Regions from separate parts of the Gracilibacillus salinarum genome, predicted to be linked through region 2. Evidence: riboswitches for the same ligand, from Rfam matches in the RefSeq annotation. Region 2 holds a riboswitch; the other holds the start of a gene.
What was found. Region 2 has a riboswitch for S-adenosylmethionine ahead of MUN87_RS05595 (methionine biosynthesis PLP-dependent protein). Riboswitches for the same ligand answer to the same signal wherever they lie in the genome.

Region 1 (4,181 bases), 1.1 Mb from region 2:
CAAAGCAAAACAGAATCCGTGCAGCTAATTTCCCGCAGAAAAAGCTATTAGAAGAATTAATCGTAGAGGCATTGCCAAGTCAAGCAAAACAAAAATTACCGTTTCTAAAAACTTTGGATTTTATTACGGAAGGACAAAATGTCATTCTTACAGGATCACCAGGTACAGGTAAGTCACATATTGCCATAGGATTAGGTATGGAAGCATGCTTAGCTGGATATAGAGTGTTTTTTGCGACGGTACCCTCGTTAATTAACCAGCTTAAGGAACATCGTTCGGAGAGAACACTGCGATCATTTGAATTGAAATTTGAAAAATATGATTTGGTTGTTCTCGATGAATTAGGTTATATCTCATTTGACAAAGAAGGTGCAGAATTATTATTTTCTCACCTATCGTTAAGAGCAGGAAGGAAATCAACCATTATTACAAGCAACCTGTCATTTCTAAAATGGCAGGAGATTTTCCACGATCCAGTACTTACTGCCGCATTAACAGACCGTTTAACACACAAATCACATGTGTTAAACATGAATGGGCCTTCTTTCAGAATGAAAGAAACGGAGGATTGGCTAAAAACAAGTGCTGAGGAAGTGGCTCAAATTTAAATTGCGATTTGGCTCACTTTTCACTTGCGAAATACACAACGTAGATAAAATATTTCAAAATGACCGTTTTCCATACAGCCTTAGTTGACATAATCCATATTATAGTTACCTATCTCCTATTCAGCATGATTACTTCTACGACTGTACTTATATACTTTCTTTGCTTAAAATAAATAACAAACACCTGGGAAACACCATCATTTGTCTTCTTTCTTTTTAAACACTACAAATCTTGTTACGCTGCTTACCACTTTTGGTTCCTTTCTCGATAAACGATACAAATCTCGCACTGCTCCTCACCACTTTTGGTTCCTTTCTAAATAAACGATACAAATCTCGCACTACCTCACACCACTTTTGATCCCTTTCTCGATAAACGATACAAATCTCGCACTACCTCTCACTACTTTTGGTCCCTTTCTCAATAAACGGTACAAATCTCGCACTACCTCTCACTACTTTTGGCTCCTTTCTTATCTCGCTACTGAGAGGAATTATCTATTTTTCATTCTTATCAGCAAGTACCGTAGTTTTTCCTATACTTGCTACATTCAAGACTTTCATTACATCGCGCTTCTTTATCGCTAAAATTTTCCTGCCACAGAACAAAGGCGCAAGCGCCCGTTTAGAGACGTAGCGAGTGGAGCGAATCAACTGAGATAAAGGAATCACGGTGAACTTGCGAATCGATGATGACTTATCGTAGGGCGATTTCGCGAAGTCGCCTAGTCTCTGGGCGCTGGAGCCGGACGTGGCCGATTCTGTCAGCGAAACATCATATAGCCTAAAATTTATACTTTCCTGACACATAAAAAAATACAACAGGGAAACTTCCCTCCTGTTGTATTATAAAATCGTGATGCGGTTTTTGGCTGGTGTTCTTGGTACTGGTGTTTGGGATTTGGATGGGTAACCGACATGAATTTGTCCTACCACACGTTCATTGTCCTGCAAACCGATTAATGCTGCTGTCTCCTCACAGAATGCCAATTTACCAGACTTCCAAAATACGCTTAAGCCCTGCTCCCAGGCTAATAGACTGAAGTTTTGCAGTAAACAGCTTGAGGATGCATAGTCTTCTTCTTGAAGTTTTTCCTGTTTGTGTAATGTATTAATGACAAAGAAAATAAAAGGTACATTCATCACCTTTTGATATGCATTATCACCTATCACTTTCAGATCTTCTTCTGAAGCATTATGGCTTTTTGCTTTTGCCACTTCCCGATTAATTTCGGCTAATTTTTGTTTTGTTTCCTCTTGCAGAAATACAAAACGCCAAGGTTCTGTCATTTTATGATTGGGTACCCAAACAGCCGTCTCCAACATTTCTTCTATTTGTTCTATCGACACTTCCTTATCTAAATACGAGCCGATTGAGCGGCGTTCTTTAATTAACTGTTGTAAACTCATGAAGGCTCTCCCCTCTGTTAATGATAATCATTTTCAACTATTTTAATCTTATCACAGCTGTGTATACTGTCAAGCAAACTAAATTTTCTGAAACTTTTTCCAAAAAATACTTGTAATTGAATTGTTTTTAATGTAATATACTTACAAAAGTTACTAACAATTACATACTTTCTTATCCAGAGAGGTGGAGGGACTGGCCTGACGATACCTCAGCAACCGTCATATTAATGACAAGGTGCTAATTCCAGCAAGCGCAAAGCTTGAAGATGAGAGACATTTACCAATCTATCTCCGTCTTTAAGTAGACGGGGATTTTTTATTTTGCAGAAAAGAGGTGATTCTCCTTGCCAGACATTCTTACTAGTTTAAGAGATCGTTTGGTTGTGGCAGATGGCGCGATCGGCACCCTGCTCTATGCTCATGGTGTTGATCGATGCTTTGAATCGTACAACTTAAGTCATCCAGATGACATCTTACGTGTGCATCAATCCTATCTTGATGCCGGTTCCGAAGTGATTCAAACCAATACGTATGGTGCCAATTATATTAAACTGACACGCTTCGGATTGGAAGATCGTGTCCATCATATTAATTCCAAAGCGGTCAAAATCGCCAAAAGTGCAGCAGGCGATAAGGCGGCCGTACTCGGTACAATGGGTGGTATACGAGGTGTACAAAAGTTAGTAGCTTCGCGGAAAGAAATTGTCCGCAGTTTCAAGGAACAGCTCTTCACCCTTTTACTCGAAGGTGTTGATGGGATTCTACTTGAAACCTATTATGACTTCGAAGAGATCCAGGAAGCATTACAAATTGCCCGTGCAGAGACGAATATACCAATCATTACTAACGTCTCCATGCATGAACCGGGCGTTTTGGAAAATGGTATCAGCCTTCCCTATGCATTAGCTAAATTGGAAGATTCAGGGGCTGATGTCGTTGGTGTCAATTGTCACCTTGGGCCATATTACATGCTTAAAGCATTGGAATCTGTGCCTTTATTAGAAAAAGCATACCTGGCTGCTTATCCGAATGCCAGCCTGCCCGCCTATGAAAACGGGAAATTGGTGTATAGCGAACGCACCCAATATTTTGAACAGTGTGCCAAAGACTTCCGTGATCAAGGTGTCCGGTTACTCGGTGGCTGTTGTGGTACGACACCTGAGCATATCCGTGCTTTTAAAGATGGTGTTAAAGATTTAACACCATTAAAAGAAAAAGAAGTCAAAACCATTACGTTCACACCTGAACAACAAGCAACACCGCCACAACATGCTACTTTGGCCGATAAAGCCAGGCAGGATCATACAGTAATAGTCGAACTGGACGCACCAAAACATTTAGATACGAATGACTTCATCGAAGGTGTCTTTGCCTTGGAAAAAGCCGGTGTGGATGCCATTACATTAGCAGACAATTCGTTAGCTACACCAAGAATCAGTAATGTCGCCATGGCAGTCAAAATGAAAGAGCTTGGATGTAAGGTAAAACCGCTGATTCATTTAACTTGCCGCGATCGCAATTTAATTGGATTGCAATCACACTTATTAGGCATGCACACATTAGGATTCGATGAAATTCTTGCCATCACTGGCGATCCGACACGCATTGGCGGGTTCCCAGGCGCGTCCTCTGTATTTGATGTAACGTCTTTTGAATTAACCAGATTGATCAAACAATGTAATCAAGGATTATCTTTCTCTGGCAGCTCATTGAAAACCAAAACCAATTTTCAAGTGGCAGCAGCTTTTAATCCGAACGTTGCCAACCTTGAAAAAGCAGTAAAACGGATGGAGAAAAAAATCAAGCATGGCGCTGATTATTTTCTCACTCAACCGATTTTTAATCATGAACAAATCATTCAATTACACCGGTTAACGAAACACATTGACAAACCGATATTTATTGGCATCATGCCACTCACCTCTCATCGCAACGCAGAATTTCTACATAATGAAGTACCAGGCATGAAGCTGTCAGACGAAGTTCGATCACGCATGCAGCAGCATCAGAACAAAGAGGACAGCCGCAGAGAAGGAATCAATATTGCGAAAGAATTAATTGATACAGCCGTTCAATACTTTCACGGCATCTATATTATTACACCATTTATGCACTATCCGGCGACAGCCGAATTAACAGAATATGTACACCAGCAAACCAAAG
Region 2 (4,181 bases):
CAACGGATTTTTTCTCTTAATCGTACGACTTCCCCAACTACTATCATTGACGGATTACTAATCTCATCTAACCTGTCAGATACCGTAATCAAATCAGCTACAATTGATTTTTGATGCGAGAATGTTCCCCAGTGAATGATCGATACTGGCGTTGTTTCTTTCAGACCAGCTTGCATTAATTTCTCACAAATAATCGGAAATTTTCTCACACCCATATAAAAACAAAGTGTATCAGCACCCAGTGCTAAGTGACGCCATTCTTCATCGGTTTTTCCATCTGGATCAGAACCATTGATAAAGCTGACTGAACCGCTGATTGTCCTGTGGGTAAGCGGGATCCCTGCATAAGCAGCAGCACTTATAGCAGACGTAATGCCTGGCACTACCTCGTACGCTATTTGATGTTCTTCTAAATGCAGTGCTTCTTCCCCTCCACGTCCGAAGATAAAGGGGTCCCCTCCTTTTAATCTCGTAACCGTTTTTCCTTTTCCGGCATGGTAAATCAATTGCTCGTTTATTTTTTCTTGTATCAATCCATGTTTTCGAGGCATCTTTCCACAAAAAATCAGTTCAGCATCTGCTTTGGCATAATCTAATAATGAATGATTAACGAGTCGATCATACAGAATCACATCTGCTTCTTTAATCGCTCGAACGCCTTTTACTGTAATTAATTCTTCATCTCCTGGTCCGGCTCCCACTAAATACACTTTCCCCATGTTGATCCCATCCTTTTCCTGTCATTGCTTTTGCAGGTTTTTCTCTGTATCTTACTAAAATATAAGTTGCTACGATCGCTAATACTACTAATACGACCTGTTCAAAACTTTGTTGTACAAGAATCTCTGTCAATATAAAAGAGATAACTAGAGAGACAATCGGTGAAGTGACCCATACTTTCGCAATTTGATGAATCACCTTTTGCTTCCAAACGGAGGAAACATCTTTGCTTGCTCCAATACCTACAATCGCGGATGTCGTTACCTGTGTCATCGGAATCGGAATACCGAGTAACGAAGCACCAATGACGAGTCCACCAGTAGCTCCTGAAATGACAACACCATTTCCCAGTGACAAGGAAGTAATCTTTTTTGCGTTGGTTTCGATCACTCTGCCACCGAAAAAAATACTTCCCAACGCTACAACTAGCGCCATTAATGGTAAGCCTGTTTCCATAGATGCAATACCTGCCCCCACTAGCGGGCCTAATGCATTTGCAACATTATTCATTCCGGCTGCAACTGCTTCGATCGCACCAGTTATAATCAATAAAAAGGCTAATACCTTTACCGGTGGCCGAATCGTAAATCGTTTGGCAATTTTATTTCTTAATTTTTCTAAGCATAATGTGATCAAAAAAGCTGCTAAAGGAACAATCAACCAGAATGAAACAATCATCAATATGTTCTGGAAATGCAATTGTTGATAGCTTATCCCAACACCAATAATAGCTCCTACAGTCACTTCACTAGTTGATAGCGGGATGCCGATGTAATTTGTAATGAGTAATGTGAAAGCAGATACGACTAATATAATACAGGCTACTTTCACATCCAATATTGATTCCGGAATAATTCCTTTACCGAGCGTCTTCGTTACATGCTCTCCTCCTAAAACAGCACCTGTTATGGCACCTGCTCCAGCAATCCATAATGCATGCTTCCGCTTTTTTATTACTTTTGATCCATAAGCAATACTCATACTTGCTGCTGATCCGCTTGCTCCAATATTAAAAGCAAACAAACATGCAGCTAAAACCGCTACTATCGTTAACATCTTTCATCCCAACTTTCAGCTATTGTCTGTCAAATTTTATTACTATTACACTATTACCCATCTGAAAACTCGGATTAATACCTATAAAAAATCCTACTTGACGATGAAGTAGGAGGCTGTTCCACTTATCTGTCAAGATATACCTGCTGGATTTAGCACAGTGCGTATAAAGCCTGTTGCTGAGAATTCACAGGGCCAGTTCCCTCCTTCTCTCTCGATAAGATGCTATACTATTTTCATAATTTTCCACTGAATTTGTGTTGTACTTACTATAATAGATAGAACAAGGATTGTCAATGGATTCCATAAAAATATTTTTTTGTATTACTGTTGTAATTTCTTCCTAAATAAGGTACAATTAATGTATTAATTTTCCATTAAAAATATAATCTTATCAAGAGAGGTTTAGGGACTGGCCCGATGATACCTCAGCAACCAGCAAGCATATTGTATGGTGCTAATTCCAGATGGTTTTTGCCAAAGATAAGAGAATGCTGCCTGATATAAAGGAGGTCTTCTACTTATCGAAGACCTCTTTTTTTATTTATAGAAAGGATGTACATAATATGAATCAAATTGAAACTATTCTTGCCCAAATTGGCAACAGAAAAGATCCACGAACAGGTGCAGTAGAAGCACCAATCTATTTATCTACTGCGTATCAGCATCCAACGCTTGGACAGTCGACTGGATACGATTATACGCGTACCGCCAACCCCACACGGGAAATTGTCGAAGAAGCAATTGCGTCACTGGAGAAAGGCGTTCAAGGATTTGCCTGTTCTTCAGGTATGGCGGCCATCCAATTAGTGTTCTCCTTATTTAAACATGGAGACGAGATTCTCGTAACGGAAGACATATACGGTGGCAGTTACCGATTATTTCAACACTTGCAGCAATCTTATCGTGTTACACCAGTATATGTCAGTCCAGAGAATATGGAACGACATATCACCCAAAATACGAAAGCAATCTTTATCGAAACTCCAACTAATCCATTATTAATGGAGATTGACATCCAGTATATGGCTGCCATTGCCAAAAAGCATGATGTCCTGTTAATTGTCGATAATACGTTCTATACGCCATACTTACAGCAGCCATTGACGGAAGGTGCAGATATAGTAATACATTCTGCAACGAAGTACCTTGGCGGGCATAACGATGTCTTAGCTGGACTTGTCGTCGTCAAGGACCATGAACTTGGCGAGAAGCTCTTCTATTTACATAATGCGATAGGAGCCGTGTTATCTCCCCTGGATAGTATGTTACTGATTAGAGGTATGAAAACCCTCACGTTACGTTTAGAACGTCAACAACAAAACGCTCAGATTTTAGCAGCTTTCCTGCGGGAGCACAGTCAAGTGAATGATGTCTTATATCCAGGCAAAGGAGCAATGATCAGTTTTCGGGTTACTGATAACAGTTTAATTGCACCATTTCTCGAACAATTAAAAGTCATTTCTTTTGCCGAAAGTCTCGGTGGTGTGGAGAGTTTCATCACCTATCCAACCACCCAGACACATGCGGATATCCCCAAAGATGAATTAGAGCGTCGTGGAATTAGCGACACATTACTACGTTTTTCCGTAGGGATTGAGAATATCGAAGACCTTAAAGCAGATTTAGACCAAGCATTAGGAGGGAAATAAATGACACATAAAAAAGAAACGTTACTAGCACATGGAGGAAATCAGCAAGGATATCATGAAAAATATACAGGAGCAGTAAATCCGCCAATCTATGTATCTTCCACTTACCACCAGCAAGAGTTACACGAATTCGGTCCATATGATTACAGCCGCTCAGGTAATCCAACTCGTGATCAGCTTGAAGCAACGATTGCCAAGTTGGAGAATGGAATTGCCGGCTTTGCGTTCTCTTCCGGAATGGCGGCTATATCTTCTGCCTTTATGCTGTTAGAAACAGGAGATCATATAGTCATCAGTAAAGATGTATATGGTGGTACCTTCAGGTTTGTCACCAAATTATTAGCGCAATTTTCGATTGATCATACATTTGTCGACATGACAAATATAATAGAGGTGGAAGAAGCAATCCAGCCAAACACGAAAGTGATATACATCGAAACACCCGCTAATCCTTTATTACAGATAACAGATATTCGTGCTGTTGTATCATTAGCGAAAGAAAACGACTGTTTCACTTATTTGGATAATACTTTTATGACACCTTTATATCAGCAGCCTTTAGACTTAGGTGTCGATATCGTGTTACACAGTGCTACAAAATTCTTATCCGGACACAGTGATATTGTAGCGGGCTTAGCTGTGACAAAAAGCGAAGAACTCGCTGGCAGACTGAAATTTGTCCAAAATACGTACGGCGCTATCTTAGGTGCAAAGGATTGTTATCAATTACTGCAAGGAATGAAAACCTTAGAA

Region 1: it holds a riboswitch for S-adenosylmethionine, as region 2 does, so the genes downstream of both, MUN87_RS10205 (bifunctional homocysteine S-methyltransferase/methylenetetrahydrofolate reductase) here and MUN87_RS05595 (methionine biosynthesis PLP-dependent protein) in region 2, are expected to answer to the same signal.

The regions. Positions count from the first base shown of each region.
Region 1 is NZ_CP095071.1:2,196,161-2,200,341, forward strand. It holds gene istB (IS21-like element helper ATPase IstB) at 1-608, shown strand, start outside; gene MUN87_RS10200 (nitroreductase family protein) at 1,455-2,018, opposite strand; SAM riboswitch class I at 2,188-2,291, shown strand; gene MUN87_RS10205 (bifunctional homocysteine S-methyltransferase/methylenetetrahydrofolate reductase) at 2,363-4,181, shown strand, end outside.
Region 2 is NZ_CP095071.1:1,132,644-1,136,824, forward strand. It holds gene cobA (uroporphyrinogen-III C-methyltransferase) at 1-719, opposite strand, end outside; gene cysP (sulfate permease) at 679-1,776, opposite strand; SAM riboswitch class I at 1,899-2,000, opposite strand; SAM riboswitch class I at 2,165-2,266, shown strand; gene MUN87_RS05595 (methionine biosynthesis PLP-dependent protein) at 2,343-3,428, shown strand; gene MUN87_RS05600 (aminotransferase class I/II-fold pyridoxal phosphate-dependent enzyme) at 3,429-4,181, shown strand, end outside.